2 regions of the Microbacterium sp. JAI119 genome follow, and region 1 is predicted to be linked to the other one. Evidence: predicted binding sites of a transcription regulator. Region 1 holds the regulator's gene; the other holds the start of a gene.
The links. The regulator LexA, encoded in region 1, represses DNA repair genes until DNA is damaged. The targets are predictions, from matches to a motif close to TCGAACANNTGTTCGA.
Positions count from the first base shown of each region.

Region 2: a site for LexA is predicted at 4,424-4,439, ahead of HDC31_RS01715 (HNH endonuclease signature motif containing protein). Genes of this name have one in related genera too.

Region 1 is NZ_JACCCK010000002.1:34,459-42,729, reverse strand. Features, by position in the region: gene ftsE (cell division ATP-binding protein FtsE) at 1-447, shown strand, start outside; gene ftsX (permease-like cell division protein FtsX) at 444-1,358, shown strand; gene smpB (SsrA-binding protein SmpB) at 1,422-1,898, shown strand; gene HDC31_RS11025 (prolyl oligopeptidase family serine peptidase) at 1,920-3,800, opposite strand; gene lexA (transcriptional repressor LexA) at 3,928-4,614, opposite strand; gene HDC31_RS11015 (LysM peptidoglycan-binding domain-containing protein) at 4,905-5,273, shown strand; gene HDC31_RS11010 (histidinol-phosphate transaminase) at 5,356-6,441, shown strand; gene hisB (imidazoleglycerol-phosphate dehydratase HisB) at 6,438-7,055, shown strand; gene hisH (imidazole glycerol phosphate synthase subunit HisH) at 7,052-7,687, shown strand; gene priA (bifunctional 1-(5-phosphoribosyl)-5-((5-phosphoribosylamino)methylideneamino)imidazole-4-carboxamide isomerase/phosphoribosylanthranilate isomerase PriA) at 7,791-8,271, shown strand, end outside.
Region 2 is NZ_JACCCK010000001.1:375,237-383,507, forward strand. Features, by position in the region: gene HDC31_RS01700 (uroporphyrinogen-III synthase) at 1-503, shown strand, start outside; gene hemB (porphobilinogen synthase) at 500-1,477, shown strand; gene HDC31_RS01710 (glutamate-1-semialdehyde 2,1-aminomutase) at 1,500-2,822, shown strand; gene HDC31_RS01715 (HNH endonuclease signature motif containing protein) at 2,914-4,413, opposite strand; gene HDC31_RS01720 (hypothetical protein) at 4,547-4,996, shown strand; gene HDC31_RS19990 (ATP-binding cassette domain-containing protein) at 5,100-7,160, opposite strand; gene HDC31_RS01730 (enoyl-CoA hydratase/isomerase family protein) at 7,273-8,271, shown strand, end outside.

The sequences.
Region 1 (8,271 bases):
GTGCCAGAGGAAGTGCGTGGTGCGGCAGCCGCTGCCGCACTGACCGCCGTCCAGGAGGTGCAGCGCCAGACCGCCGATCTCTCGGTGGTGCGTGCCGCACTCGCAGAAGAGCTCGCCAGTCAGCGTCAGGCTGCGGCAGCAGTCGATCGCGACGGGGAGACGGTGGTTCCGCCCGCCCCGCGCACGGTCGAAGCGCCGGAACCGCAGCCCGCGGTGCAGGAGGGCGCAGCTGCGAACGTCGTCGAGCCCCCCGCCGTGGTCGAGCCTCCCGCTGCCGTCGAACCTCCCGCGGTGGTCGAGCCGCCTTCGGCCGTCGAACCCGCTCCGGCGGCACGCCCGCGAACGCATCCGATCGTCCTGCCGACGGTCGACGTCGCCGAACTCGGTGTCGCGGATCGCCTCGGTCTCTCCGACGAGGACGACGAGGAAGTGGGCCCGACCTCATGAGAATCGGACTCATCCTGACCGAAGCCCTCGTCGGACTCCGGCGGAACATCTCGATGGTGATCTCCGTCGTGCTGGTCACCTTCGTGTCCCTGACCTTCGTGGGCGCCGCGATCCTCATGCAGGGGCAGATCGGCGTCATGCGCGGCTACTGGGCCGAGCGCGCCCAGGTGGCTGTGTACATGTGCTCGGCCGTGTCGGAATCCGAGACGTGTCTCGACGGTGCGGCGAGCGAGGAGCAGGTCGCAGCCGTGCGTGCGCAGCTCGAGGGCGACGCGCTCAAACCGCTCATCAGCTCGATGACCTTCGACACCAAGGAAGAGACCTACGCCAAACTCGTCGACCAGCTCGGCGCGGACCAGGCGAGCGTGCTCACTCCCGACCAGGCCTTCGAAGTGTTCTTCGTGACCATGAAGGATCCCGGCCAGTCCCAGGTGCTCGCCGAAGCCTTCAGCGGACAGGCTGGGGTCGAGCAGGTGAAGGATCAGCTGCAGTACCTGGAGCCCCTGTTCTCCGCTTTGACCGTCGCGACCTACATCGCGGTCGGGATCGCCGTGCTCATGCTCATCGCCGCGACTCTCCTGATCGGCACGACGATCCGCCTGTCCGCGTATGCGAGGCGCAAGGAGATCGGCATCATGCGCCTCGTCGGCGCTTCCAACCGCTTCATCCAGACCCCGTTCGTGCTGGAGGGCGTGTTCGCGGCCTTCCTGGGGTCGGCCCTGGCCAGCGCCGCGGTCGTCGCCGGCGTGCACTTCGGCGTCAACGGCTATCTGCGGGGAAGGGTGCCGTTCATCACGACGTGGGTCACGATGCAGGACGCGGCACTGGTCGTCCCGGTGCTGATCGGCATCGGAGTGATCCTCGCCGCCCTGTCCGCGGGCTTCGCGATCCGACGCTGGCTGCGCACCTGATAGCCTGAAAGGCTGCGCGGTCGGATCGATCGATCGGGCTCATCACGGCAACAGGAGAGCATCATGCCCAGGGAACGCGGAGAGAAGGTCGTCGCGACCAATCGTCGCGCACGTCACGACTACGCCATCGAGAAGTCGTACGAGGCGGGGATGGTGCTCACCGGCACCGAGGTCAAGTCGCTGCGTCAGGGACGAGCCAACCTCAGCGACGGCTACGCGTTCGTCAAGGGGAACGAGGTCTTCCTCGACTCGGTGCACATCCCGGAGTACTCGCAGGGGCATTGGACGAACCATTCGGCCAAGCGCATCCGCAAGCTGCTGCTGCACCGTGAGGAGATCGCGAAGATCGCCCACGCCGTCTCGGCAGGGGGATACACCCTCATCCCGCTGAAGCTGTACTTCTCCGACGGTCGCGCCAAGGTCGAGATCGCCCTCGCCAAAGGTAAGCGCGAGTACGACAAGCGACAGACCCTGCGTGAGCGTCAGGACACCCGCGAAGCCGACCGCGCCATGCGTCTGCGCAACCGCGTGGGGGAGTGACCCTCGCGGGGGAAGCCGCCCTCACAGACGCGGCTCGAAGCCGAACACACGGCCGAGGAACGTCAGCTCGCGCTCGAGGGCGTCGACGATCGTGTCGGCGCTGCGGAATCCGTGCCCCTCGGCGGGGTACAGCACATACTCGTGGTCGACTCCGCGTGCCGCGAGCGCGTCTCGGATCGCCTCGGACTGCGAGGGCGGAACCACGCGATCCTCGCCGCCCTGCAGCAGCAGCACGGGCGCGTCGATCCGGTCGGCGTGCGTGAGCGGTGAACGCTCCACGTACAGGTGCTCGTGCTCGGGGAGGGGGCCGACCAGACCGTCGATGTACGACGCCTCGAAATCGTGGGTCTCCGCGACGAGCATGCGCAGATCGGCGACCCCGTAGCGGCTGATCCCGGCAGCGAAGGCTCCGCCCCGCACCAGCGTCGACAGCACGGTCCAGCCGCCGGCCGACCCGCCGCGGATCGCGATCCGGTCGGGGTCGGCCAGGCCCGCGTCCGCCAGACCGCGGGCCGCGGCGATCACGTCGTCGACATCGACGATGCCCCACTGGCCGTCGAGACGTTCACGGTACGAGCGGCCGTACCCCGTGGAACCTCCGTAGTTCACGTCGAGCACGCCGATGCCGCGGCTCGTGTAGAACGCGATCGCCTCGGACGCCGCCCCGGTGACGTGCGCCGTCGGCCCCCCGTGCACGAGGACGATGTAGGGCGGGAGCTCGTGATCGGGAGCCGTCGCGTGCGGGTTCGCCGGCGGGTACGCGAACGCGTGCACCTCTCCGTGCGGGCCCTGGATCTCGATCGGCATCGCAGCGGGCATCCACTGCGGATCGACCGGTTCGCCGCCGCGCACCGCCACGGTGGCACCCGATACGACGTCGACGCACCACAGCCCGGCGTTCGCACGCGAACCGTTGCCGGAGAGGAGCACGCGGGTGCCGTCGACATCGTCGACGCTCACATGGCCGTCTCCGGGGAACGAGATGACGTCGACGCGGTCGTCGGCAGCATCGTCGGTATCGATCACCACGACCTCGTCGCGCCCGTTCGTCCGGACGGCGACGACGCGGCCGTCGTCGAGCAGCTGATACCAGCGGTTGCCGAGGACCCAGAGTCCATAGCCCGTGTCGGCGTCCGAGGGTGAGACCTGCCGTGCGGTGCCGACCGGGACCACACCGTCCAGGGAGATGCGCTGCAGGGCCCAGCGCCCACCCGGATCATCGGCGAAGAGCAGCTCCGAGTCGCTCAGCCACTCCGGCTGCAGCGCCGCCCGTGAGGGGATCGTGCGCGGAGTGTCCTCACCGACCTCGGCGACCTGCACGTGCGCGTCCTCCCACGGCATGCGGCCCCTGTCCCACGCGACCCACGCGGCGCGGGTGCCGTCGGGGGAGAGCGCGGGGTGGGCGAAGAAGCCATCGCCCTGCACGATCACCGTGATCGCGGACGCATCCTCGGCTGCGGAGCCGTCGAGCGGGATCTCGACGATCGCTCGGAGATGCGGCGTGCGGGAGAGGTCTTCGCGCACGGCCAGCAGTCGACCGGACTGCACACGCAGGCCGCCGTGGGAGGGCCCGGGAGGGGTGAGAGCAACGGGCTCGCCTCCCACGCTCAGACGATGAACCCGCTGGTCGTTCGCGTCGACGAAGTAGAGCGTGCCGTGCTCGTCCGCCGTCCACGCACCCCCGCCGTACTCGTGCACACGTGAGCGTGCGCTCCAGGGGGAGGGGAGGATCTCGGCTCCGGAGGAGCTCCGCACCGTCACGCGGCCCTTCTGGGCCGGCACCGACTCGCCCCACCAGATCTCCGAGCCGACGAAACGGGCGCCGTCGATGCGCGGTGAAGACGCGGCGACCGAGGCGGCGGAGAACGGGGATGACCAGGAACCGTAAGGGGACGACGACATGTCTCGAGCCTATGCGGCGTCGCACCGCGTGTGCGGCCACGCCGTGGGCCCGACCACTGTGGAAGCGCGCGAAGGGAAGACGGTCACCGACACGACCAGGCCCGATCCGCGCTGACCGGATCGAGGGTCAGACGGCGCGGAGCACCGCCACGACCTTGCCGAGGACGACGGACTCGTCGCCGAGGATGGGTTCGAATGCCGAGTTGCGGGGGAGGAGCCAGGTGTGGCCGTCCCGGCGGCGCAGCACCTTGACCGTCGCCTCGCCATCGAGCATCGCCGCGACGATCTCGCCGTTCTCCGCGCTGTTCTGGGAGCGGACCACGACCCAGTCGCCGTCGCAGATGGCGGCGTCGATCATCGACTCGCCGGAGACCTTGAGCATGAACAGGTCGCCCTTGCCCACCAACTGGCGGGGGAGCGGGAAGATCTCCTCGACCTGCTGATCCGCGGTGATCGGCACGCCGGCGGCGATCCGTCCCACCAGGGGGACGAGCGCGGCGTCGCCTACGGGAGTCGCGACGTCGGCCGGGTTCTCGGTGCTGGCGCCCGGCAGATCGATGAGCACCTCCATCGCCCTGGTCTTCCCCGGGTCGCGGCGCAGGTAGCCACTCAGCTCGAGCTGTCCGAGCTGATGGGTGACGCTGGAGAGGGACTTGAGACCGACGGCGTCTCCGATCTCGCGCATGCTCGGCGGATAGCCGTGGTTCGCGATCGAGTTCTGGATGACCTCGAGGATCGCCATCTGCTTCGGGCTGAGGCTCTTCCGGCGGCGCGTGCGCGGTGCCTCCGACTCGGCGGCAGAGTTCTCGCTCATGGTGCTCCTTCAGTGCGTGATCCGACGTCCCTCTTCGAATGTCGGAGGCCCGTGGTGGGGTGTCCTTATCGAAACCGTATCCGAGAATCGGGCCGATCTGGAAGATCTGTTCGAGCGTGTCGGCCTCTTTCCCCGGTGTGGTTTCGAAGAATACTTGACAGATGTTCGAACTCGAAGATATCTTCGGTACGTAGCTTCGCATTCCCGGCTCCCGGCCGAGTCGTGAATGCGAACGCTACGCCAACTTCCCCGGCAGCCTCACCGCTCCGGGACAGGCTAAGGAGCACCACATGAGCAGCATCGGCTTCAGCACCGCAGCAGTCATCCCGGCATCGCCCCGTCCTTCGACGAGACTCCGGCTGACGACGCGCGGTCGCGCTGTACTGCTCGCCCTGGCGTCGGTGCCCCTCGCCGCCGGCATCGCGTTCGCGGCGCTCAGCGGCGGCAGCGCGGTCGCGTCGGGTGCCGACACCGCATCCGTCGGCGTCGAGACCGTCACCGTCATGCCCGGTGACACGCTCTGGTCCATCGCCACCGGCGTCGCGCCCGACGCCGACCCGCGCGATGTGATCGGCGACATCAGCCGGATGAACCTGTTGCGCGGCGGGGAGCTGCAGATCGGGCAGACTCTGGCGATCCCGGCTCAGTACGCGCGCTGATCCGGCGGAGGGCTCAGACGAGGAGTTCCTGGGGCGGGCGACTTTGCGTCATCAACCTCAAGCGCCGCATAGCATGGGAAGGGTGACCCTCTCCCTCAACGATCTCCCGCTACGTGACGATCTCCGCGGATTGAAGCCATACGGTGCTCCACAGGCGCCGCTTCCCATCGCGCTCAACGTGAATGAGAACACGCATCCGATCCCCGATGCGGTGGCGAGCGACATCCTCGATGACATCGCCGTCGCGATCCGTGATGTCAACCGCTACCCGGATCGTGAGTTCACCACGCTTCGCGAGTCTTTCGCGGAGTACCTGGGCCACGGTCTCGTCCCCGAGCAGATCTGGGCGGGCAACGGGTCCAATGAGGTGCTCCAGCACATCCTGCAGGCCTTCGGAGGCCCTGGTCGCACGGCTTTCGGGTTCGCGCCGACCTATTCGATGTACCCGCTCATCGCGCAGGGCACCGGTGCGCGGTGGATCGCCGGTACGCGTCAGCCCGACTACACCATCACTCCGGAGGAGGCGGCCGAGCAGGTGCGGGCCGCCGAGCCGGACGTGGTCATCCTCTGCTCTCCCAACAACCCCACCGGCACGCCGCTCGGACTCGACGTCATCGAAGCGGTGTATGAGGCTGCCAGGGGCATAGTGATCGTCGACGAGGCCTACCAGGAGTTCGCGCCGCATGACGCGGTCTCCGCACTGACGCTGCTCGAGGGGCGGCCGCGTCTGGCCGTCTCGCGCACGATGAGCAAGGCCTTCGCGTTCGCCGGAGCCCGTGTCGGGTATCTCGCGGCCGACCCGGCGTTCATCGACGCGCTGCGGTTGGTGCGTCTGCCGTACCACCTGAGCGCACTCACCCAGGCGGCGGCCATCGCGGCGCTGCGCAATGCCGACGTCATGCTCGGCATGGTCGAGGAGATCGTCGAGCAGCGCGACCGCATCACGGCGACTCTCGAGGCGCTGGGTTACCAGCCGCACGAATCCTGGTCGAACTTCGTGCTGTTCGGTGGAGTCTCCGACCCGAAGGCCACCTGGCAGCAGCTGTACGACCAGGGGGTGCTGGTACGCGATGTCGGCATCCCAGGACACCTGAGGGTGAGCGCGGGCACCGAGGCCGAGACCACCGCGTTCCTTGATGCTCTTGCCTCGATAGGATCGGCTTCATGAGCACTTCCGCACCGACCCCGCGCACCGCGAGCCGTGTGCGCCGCACGTCGGAGTCCACCGTCGAGCTCGAGCTGAACCTCGACGGGACCGGCGTCAGCCACATCGACACCTCGGTGCCCTTCTTCGACCACATGCTCACGGCGTTCGCGAAGCACTCGCTGACCGACCTCACCGTGCGCGCCTCGGGTGACACCCACATCGACGCACACCACACCGTGGAAGACGTCTCAATCGTGCTCGGACAGGCGATCCTCGAAGCCCTCGGCGACAAGTCCGGCATCTCCCGGTACGGAGACGCCCTCGTCCCCCTCGACGAGGCGCTCGCGCAGGCCGTGGTCGACATCTCGGGCCGCCCGTACCTCGTGCACACGGGGGAGCCCGAGGGGTTCGAGCACCACCTGATCGGCGGACACTTCACAGGGTCGCTCGTCCGCCACTCCTTCGAAGCCATCACGTTCAATGCCGCTCTCACGGTGCACGTGCGTGTGCTCGGCGGCCGCGACCCGCACCACATCGCGGAAGCGGAGTACAAGGCGTTCGCGCGTGCGTTCCGTCAGGCGAAGGCGCTGGATCCGCTCGTCGACGGCATTCCGTCCACCAAGGGCGCGCTGTGACGTCGGCTCCTCGCGTCGCGGTGTTCGACTACGAGTCGGGCAACGTCCACTCGGCCGTCAAGGCTCTCGTGGCTGCCGGTGCCGACGCCGTGCTGACGCGCGACCGTACCACCGCCCTCGAGGCGGACGGCCTGGTCGTTCCCGGCGTCGGCGCGTTCCAGGCGGTTCGCGATGCCCTGCGTGCGCACGGAGGCGACGAGATCATCGACCGCCGTCTGGCCGGTGGCCGTCCCGTCCTCGGCATCTGCGTCGGGATGCAGGTGCTGTTCGAGCACGGCGTCGAGCGTGGGCGTGATACCGCAGGGCTCGGAGAGTGGCCCGGAGCCGTCACCGAGCTCAACGCGCCGGTGCTTCCGCACATGGGCTGGAACACCGTCGCGCCCGGTTCCGACAGCGTGCTCTTCCGCGGCATCGAGCAGGAGCGCTTCTACTTCGTGCACTCCTACGCCGCCCAGTCCTGGCAGCTCGATGTCATTCCGCCGTTCCCGGAACCCGTCCTGACCTGGACGACCTACGGCGATCCCTTCCTCGCCGCCGTGGAGAACGGCCCGCTGTCGGCGACGCAGTTCCACCCGGAGAAGTCCGGCGAAGCAGGTATCCAGCTGCTGCGCAACTGGGTCGAGAGTCTCTGACGACGCCCGCCGGCGTCACCCGTTTTGTTCCCCGCCGCCCGGCGGACTACCCTCGGTTCTCGTGCCCGCACCGGGCCGAAGAGCTTCCCGATCCAAGGACCCCATGAACGACTTCGCGCAGTCCCCCTCGCTCACGCTCCTTCCCGCGGTCGATGTCGCCGGGGGCAAGGCCGTCCGACTGACTCAGGGCGAGGCCGGAACCGAGACCAGCTATGGCGACCCGTTGGACGCCGCAGGGGAGTGGGTGTCGCAGGGCGCCTCCTGGATCCACCTGGTCGACCTCGACGCGGCCTTCGGTCGGGGCAGCAACGCGCCGATCCTGCGCAAGGTCATCAAGCAGTTCAAGGGCGTGAACATCGAGCTTTCGGGTGGTATCCGCGACGACGCGACGCTGGAGGCGGCTCTGGAGAGCGGCGCGACGCGGATCAACCTGGGCACGGCGGCGCTGGAGAATCCGGAGTGGGCTGCCGACGTGATCGGCCGTTACGGCGAGGCGATCGCCGTCGGTCTCGATGTGCGCGGAACGACGCTCGCCGCCCGCGGATGGACCAAGGAGGGCGGGGACCTCTGGGAGGTGCTCGACC
Region 2 (8,271 bases), on a different contig from region 1:
TCGGCGAGACGACCGCGGCGGCTCTGCAGGCGGTCGGCTACGAGGTCACGCTGGTCCCGGAGCAGGACAACTCCGCAGAGGGGATGGCACAGCAGCTCATCGCCCTCGAGAAGGAGCCGCGCCGCATCCTCGCGCTGCGCAGCGAGATCGCGAAGCCCGTGCTCAGCCGGCTGCTCTCCGAAGCGGGCCATGATGTGCACGGTGTCGTGGCGTATCGCACGGTCGGCGTCCCGGTCACGGAGCGGATCCGCCGCGATGTGGAGAACGGTCGGATCAACGCGATCCTCATCACGAGCGGTTCGGTCGCCGAGCAGGTGCGCGAGCAGTTCCCGGAGATCCCCGACGACACCCTGCTCGCGGCTATCGGCCCCCGCACCGCGAAAGACGCGCAGCGCGCCGGGCTTCCCGTGTCGGTGGTTGCCGACCGTCAGACGATCGACGCCCTGATCGAGGCCGTCTCGCACTTCACCCTTCCGCACGCGGCCGACGAGTTCGCGCCGTGAGCTTCCCCGACGTGCGACTGAGACGACTGCGGCAGTCTCGCGCAGTGCGCGATCTGGTGCGCGAGACCTCGCTGCTGCCGGGGCAGCTCGTCCTCCCGCTGTTCGTGCGAGAGGGCATCACGGAGCCCGTGCAGATCGGGTCGATGCCCGGTGTCGCTCAGCATTCTCTCGATTCGCTGCGTGCGGCCGCGGTCGAGGCTGCGGAGGCGGGGGTCGGCGGCGTGATGCTGTTCGGCGTCCCCGAGGTGCGCGACGCCCTCGGCTCGGGTGCCGATGATCCGCATGGGATCCTCAACGTCGCAACCGAAGCGCTGGCGGCAGAGGTCGGCGACGCGCTCGTCGTGCAGACCGATCTGTGTCTCGATGAGTTCACCGACCACGGACACTGCGGCGTGCTCGCGGCCGACGGCTCCGTCGACAACGATGCGACGCTCGAACGGTACACCGCGATGGCTCTCTCCCAGGCGCGCGCGGGGTCGCAGCTGCTCGGGCTGTCCGGCATGATGGACGGCCAGGTCGCCGTGATCCGCAAGGCGCTCGACAGTGAGGGCTTCACGGACACGCTCCTGCTGGCCTATGCGGCGAAGTACGCGAGCGCGTTCTACGGACCTTTCCGGGAGGCAGTGGACTCTCAGCTGAAGGGCGACCGCCGCACGTACCAGCTCGATCCCGGAAACCGTCGCGAGGGTGTGCGCGAGGCAGTGGTGGACGAGGCGGAGGGTGCGGACATCGTCATGGTGAAGCCGGCGATGGCCTTCCTCGACGTGCTCCGCGAGGTGCGCGACACCGTGAGCATTCCGGTGTGGGCATATCAGGTCTCCGGCGAGTACGCGATGATCGAGGCCGCCGGTGCGAACGGGTGGATCGATCGTCGAGCAGCCGTTCTCGAGTCCCTTCTCTCCATCCGCCGCGCCGGTGCGGATGCGGTGCTCACCTACTGGGCCACCGAAGCGGCCGGCTGGCTGCGCGACTGATTGACCGAGGAGCACTCCTTTCATGAACGACCGTAACGACGACCTGTTCTCCGCTGCCCGCGCGGTCATCCCCGGTGGGGTCAACTCCCCGGTGCGTGCTTACGGTTCGGTGGGCGGGACGCCGCGGTTCCTCGCTTCGGCAAAGGGGGCGAAGGTCACGGATGCCGCCGGCCGCGAGTATGTCGACCTCGTCGCGTCGTGGGGTCCTGCGCTGCTGGGGCACGCGCACCCGGAGATCGTCGCCGCGGTGCAGGAGGCCGCAGCTCGTGGCCTGTCATTCGGCGCTCCGACGGAGGGCGAGGTCGAGCTCGCCGCGTTGATCGCCGACCGTGTGCGGTTCGGCGAGATCCGTCCTGTCGAGCGCGTGCGTCTGGTCTCCACGGGTACTGAGGCGACCATGACGGCCATCCGCCTTGCGCGGGGCGCCACGGGTCGCGACCTGTTGGTGAAGTTCGCCGGTCACTATCACGGGCATTCGGATGGCCTTCTCGCCGAAGCAGGTTCCGGCGTCGCGACGCTCGCGCTTCCGGGGTCGGCAGGTGTCCCGGCACCGATCGCGGCGCAGACGTTCGTGATCGGGTACAACGATCCCGAGGCGCTGGCTGCGGTGTTCGCCGAGCACGGCCAGCGCATCGCCGCGGTCATCGTCGAAGCCTCGGCCGCGAACATGGGCGTCGTGGCCCCGCTGCCCGGTTTCAACCGTCTGATCGCGGAGACTGCCCACGCCCACGGAGCGTTGATGATCCTCGATGAGGTGCTCACCGGATTCCGGGTGCACCCGGCAGGGTTCTGGGGTCTGCAGGCAGCTGCGGGCGAGTACTACCTGCCGGACATCTTCACGTTCGGCAAGGTTGTCGGTGGAGGCATGCCCCTGGCCGCGCTCGGTGGTCGAGCCGATGTCATGGATCTGCTCGCTCCCCTCGGGCCGGTCTACCAGGCGGGCACTCTCTCGGGGAATCCGCTCTCGGTCGCAGCGGGTCTCGCGACGCTGCGGCTCGCGACACCGGAGGTCTACGCGACGGTGGACGCCGCATCTCTTCGAGTCTCTACCGCCCTCGACGCGGCCCTCACCGACGCCGGCGTGACGCACGCGGTGGCCACCGCGGGCAACCTGTTCAACGCCTCGTTCCGGGCGTCGGCGCCGAGGGACTACGCCGAAGCTCAGGCTCAGGAGTCGTTCCGCTACGCGCCGTTCTTCCACTCGCTGCGTGAGCAGGGGGTGGCGCTTCCCCCGAGCGTCTTCGAGGCGTGGTTCCTGACCGCGGCCCACGGTGAGGACGAGCTGCAGCAGATCGAAGCCGCTCTTCCTGCCGCGGCCGCTGCGGCCGCAGCTGCTCGTCCATAACCGCGCGTTGGTGACTGTGCGTTCGTGAGGGCGCGTCCCAGGACCGCGCGTTCGTGACCGCGCGTCCGTGAGGGCTCGTTCGGGACCGCGGTCAGACGAACATGACGCGGCGCGGTGATGCGTCGGTGTAGCACCGGCCGAGCGGGCTGGTCCACTCGATGTCGCCGCCGGGGGTCTGTCTCGCTCGCCATCGGTGCTTCTCGGCGATGTCGGGATGCTTCAGCGCGTGGTGCCCGACGCAGAAGTGGCTCAGGTTGTCGATCGACGTCGCTCCGCCCTTCGCATGGTCGTGATTGTGGTCGATCTGACACCGGTGGACGGGTGTGCGGCACCCGGGAAATCGACAGTGCTGGTCTCTGGCCTGGAGGTGCCGCCGCATCGCCGCCGTCGGGGCGTAGGCGGCTGTGGCCGTCACGATGCCGGCGGGGTCGAGGAAGAGGCGGGACCAGCCGCCGTTGCGTCCGGCGAGGTCGCGGGCGATGTCGGGGTGCAGTGCACCGATGCCGTCGAGCTCGGCAGGCCGTTCGTCGATTCCGGCCAGCGTCTCGGCAGCGATCGTGACCTGGATGCGGGCGTGGATGCCCTCCAGAGCTGTGCCCGCCGCAGCAGAGGGATCCGTGGTCAGGAGCAGGTCGCTGAGCAGGTCGGTGCGGACCGCATCGATGCCTCGCTCATCGGTCGGGGCGGATGGGGCACCGAGTGACGGATCCGTCGTGAAGGTGTCTCCGTCGCCGAAGATGACGTGGGCGTCGACGCGTGCGTCGCCGGTGTCCGGTCCGCAGGGTGGCTCGCTGTCGTACGGGTGGCTGTTGAGCACAGGGTCTTCGCGATGGGAGTCGTCGGCTCGCAGGTCCTGCAGAAAGACCCGATCGGCGCCCGAGTCGAGGTCGTCCGAGGACAGCGCCGGTGTGTCATCGCCCGAAGAGGGATGGTCGCCTCGTGTGGCGATGACGTGCTGTGCGAGCCGGGTCAGTCGGTCGAGGATCGCGTGGGCGAGATGCTCCGGCAGCACGACCTGCAGCAGCGCGAGGCCGTCGTCGAGCGACCGGAGCGTGACTGACCGCTCCCCGTAGGCCCGCCGATGGCGCTCGACCACGGTCTCGCAGGCGAGGGACGACGCGACGCGGCGCACCATCGCGCGGGTGCGTGCGGGAGAATCCTGCTCCGCGACGACGAGTGCGGCAGTGTCGTACAGGGTGAGCGCCTCGGTGGCGGCCCGACCATCGCGAACGGCCTGCCGCACGATGGCGCCCTCGCGCACGATCTCCCGAACGTGTGCCGCACTGATCGCGCCGCGTCGGAACGCGTCTCTGACGACCGGGTGCTCGGCTTCGAGGAAGAGGGCGTCTGTGAAGGCGTACTCGATGCTGCCCTTCGACACGCGACCGGCCGCCGAGTACTCGGCGATCATCGAGCGGTGGATCGCCTCGCGGTGCTGCGGCTGCTCGTGGACATCTTCTTCCTGCAGCCGCAGACGATCGGCGAGCAGCGCAGACGCTTCTGCCTCGAGGATCGCGATGCGTCGGCGCTTCTCCACCCACGCGTCGAGCAGCGACTCGCGCTGATCGATGTCGTTCGTGGAGGGAGGCATGAGTCGAGTATAGTACATATGTTCGAATAGAGGAAGGGGATGTGGATGACTGGTGCTGATCGACAAGGGATCGTTGCGTTCCTGTGAGCAACTTCCAGACAACTGGCAGGGCCACGCTGGCAGACTGGGGGACATGGTGACGTTGCTGCTGGACCAGACGCAACTGGAGGTCGTGCTCTCGCCGATCGAACGTGCCGCCACCTTCCACCGTGACAACCTCCGGATCGCGCGCGACACCATCGCCAAGGTGCAGCTGACCGAAGATGCCTGGACCTGGCTCCGTGGCGTGCCGAACCCCGGCACGCACATCCCCGGCGTCCTCGCTGCCGGCAGTTGGAAGGCCGCGGGCAGCCTCGACTTCGTGCTGATCCGTCGCCGTCGTCCGAGCGTCGTGATCGATCTCGAGGGCGACGAGCAGTACCGCCGCCTGATCCTCACCACGAGCCACGGGCTCGCGCTCACGCAGGCTCTGCGACTCGACGTGTCGGATGAGCCCGCCAACGTCGAGGAGATCGTGGCGACCGCGCCTGTGCCGGTCTCGAAGGGACGCCGTCGTCCGGTCATCCGTCCTCGGCCTGCCTGACGCGAGGCGGCTCAGGCTTATGAATCCACGGTCGACCCGCCTCTGAATGCGGAACGCCCTCCGGGCCGAGAGGCCGGAGGGCGTTCGTCGTCAGCCGAGTCGCTCAGTTGCGACCGTGTTCGTTGTGACCGTGCTCGTCGTGACGGTGTTCGTCGTCAGGCTCGCTCTGCTCGCCGGCACCGGCGGTTCCGGACTGCTCGGTGCCGTGTTCGTCAGCGCCGAACCCGTCGGGCAGGGACTCCTCGGTGGGCGACTCCTCGGTTGGGGACTCCTCCGTGGGGGCCTCCTCCGTGGGGGACTCCTCAGCGCCCGGCTCCTCAGCTTCGGATGCGGCGGTGTCGCCCGCCTCTTCGGAATCCGTCGATGCGGCCAGCGGCACCGTGTCGATGACACCGGTGGATGCGACGGTCCAGTGCGCGCCCTCGTCGGAGACGCCGCCTTCGCCGTGCTGCTCCTCGGCCGTCTGGTTCTCGGCGCTCAGCGGGTAATCCCTGGGTTCGTCCTCGTAGTAGGCGCGCGCAGCCGCCGCGAGCATGGAGCTCACCGCCGCGGAGCGCGGATCCTCGTCGTCGGCAGTGACAGCAGCGACATCGTCGGAGGAGTCGGAGTCGGAGTCGGATTCGGATTCGGATTCGTCGGAGGTGGACGCGAGAGCATCGTCGTCCGTGGGGCCTGCGCCGAGCTGGTCGTCGGACTCGTCGGTGTCCGTCGATTCGGGTGCGTCGTGAAGATCGGCGAAGACCTCGACACCGCTGTGGTGCTCGTTTCCGTTCGCCGGATCCGCTGCCTGATCGCCTGCTGCCTCGGCCGGTGCGGCGGAGCCGAACAGGATCTCATCGAACGATCGTTCCGGAGACTCCTCGGAGGGTGCCTGCTCGGCCTGCGCATGCTCCGCGTCGTGTTCGGCGGCAGGAGCTTCGTCCGTCGAAGCCGAGGCGTCGGACGAAGGCGCGTCCGATTCGTCCGACGTGTGCTCGGAGCGGTCGCCCGTGTCCACGGATGCGGCGAGGTCGTCGACAGGGGCCTCGCCCGCAGGGGCGGCTGCGGCCTCAGCCGCCCAGGCGGCAGCGGCTGCCACCGGGATCGCGACCACGGAGTCGGCCGGAGCCGGCCCGGCCACGGAGGTCTCCGCCCCGGTGACCTCCGCTGCGGTGTCTTCGGAAGCGGTGTCTTCGGAAGCGATGTCCTCCGCCGCGGTGACCTCCGCTGCGGTGTCTTCGGGGGCCGTCGCAGCGAGCTGCGGTGGCGTCGCCGAGATGCTCGGGGCGAACCGGCCACCTCGCATCAGGTCGATGAAGACGTCTTCGAGTGTCGGCCCTCGCTGGACGAGGGTGCTCAGGGCGATGCCCGCGTCGGCGGCGACCGCTCCCACCGTGCCGGCGTCTCCGCCGCGCACCGTGAGGCCCGAACGCAGCACCTCGATGTCGAAGCCGGCCTCCTGCAGCGCGGTCGTCAGCGCGCTGCGGTCCGCGGCGTCCACGATGACGGATCCGCCCTTGGGGTCGGCGAGAGTCTCGATCCCGCTGGAGAGCACGAGCGTGCCCTTCGAGAGCACGAGCACGTTGTCGGCGACCTGCTCGACTTCGCTGAGGACGTGCGACGACACGAGGACCGTGCGCCCTTCGTCCGCGAGGCGACGCATCAGGAGTCGCATCCAGCGGATTCCCTCGGGGTCGAGTCCGTTGGCCGGTTCGTCGAACACGAGCGCGCCGGGATCGCCCAGCAGGGCGTGGGCGACGCTGAGCCGCTGACGCATGCCGAGGGAGAAGCCCCCGATGCGGGAGCTGCCTTCACCCTCGAGGCCGACCAGGGAGAGCACTTCGCCGACGCGGGCCAGGGGGATGCCGTTCGCCTTGGCGGCGATGGTCAGCTGACGCTCGGCGGTGCGTCGAGGGCGGTAGACCGTCTCCTCGAGCACGGATCCGATGGTGCGCAACGGCTGCCGCAGTTCGGCGTACGCCGTGCCGCCGACGGTCGCCGTGCCCGAGGTGGCGCGCACCTGGCCGAGGAGGATCCGCAGCGTGGTGGTCTTGCCGGCACCGTTCGGGCCGAGGAAGGCGGTCACGGCACCGGGCTCCACGCGCGCGGAGAAGTCCGAGACGGCGGTCACCTCATTGAAGCGCTTCGTCACGTGCGTGAACTCGAGCACCTGTCCTTCAGGCATCCGTGACCTCTCGTCGCATTTGAACAGTTCCTCCCTATCCTGCCGGAAAAGCCTGTCGGATCCCGCATTTCGCGCGGAATACCGCCCATCCGGAAGGGGTAGCCTGGCGATCGTGACCGAATCCCACGCTGCAGACCGCGTCCTCGTCCGCACCGAAGGCGCGCTCGGACGACTCACCCTCAACCGTCCCGAGGCGATCAACGCTCTCGACGTCGACATGATCGAGAGCCTCACTGTGGCCTTGGATGCCTGGCGCGACGATACCGATGTGCAGATCGTGCTGATCGACGGGGCAGGAGAGCGCGGCATGTGCGCGGGCGGTGACGTGCGGGCCCTGCACGCGCAGATCGTCGCGGGTCAGGCTGACCAGACGGCGGAGTTCTTCCGTGCGGAGTACGCCTTGAACGCCATGATCGCCGAGTATCCCAAGCCCGTGGTGGCACTGGCCGACGGCATCACGATGGGTGGTGGCATCGGGCTGGCCGGCCACGCCGCGATCCGCATCGTCACGGAACGCTCCAAGCTCGCCATGCCGGAGACCCGTATCGGATTCACTCCCGACGTCGGGGGAACCTGGCTGCTCGGCCGCGCTCCTGGGCGCCTGGGCGAGTACTTCGGTCTCACCGGATCCACCATGAGCGGCGCTGATGCCGTCTACCTCGGCTTCGCGGATCACTTCGTGCCATCCGACCGTCTGGACGCATTGCGCGAGGCCCTCGCCTTCCGTGCCGACCCGACCGGTCCCAGTGAGATCGTGCTGCTGTTCGACGAGACCCCGGAGGCCTCGCAGCTCCCGGACGCGCGCGCGTGGATCGATGAGGCCTTCTCCGCCCCCACCGTGAGCGAGATCGTCGAACGATTGAAGGCTCAGGGGACGACGGAGGCGGCGGCGACCGCTGACCTGCTCGAAGACCTCGCGCCCACCGGGCTCACCGTGACGCTCGACGCCGTCCGCGAGGCGCGCGACCTGCCGGGGCTCCGCGCGGCGCTGGAGGGCGAGTACCGTCGCGTGATGTGGTTCGTGAACGAGCATCCCGACCTCGTCGAGGGCATCAGAGCGCAGATCGTCGACAAGGACCGCGATCCGAAGTGGAACCCGCCCACGCTCGCC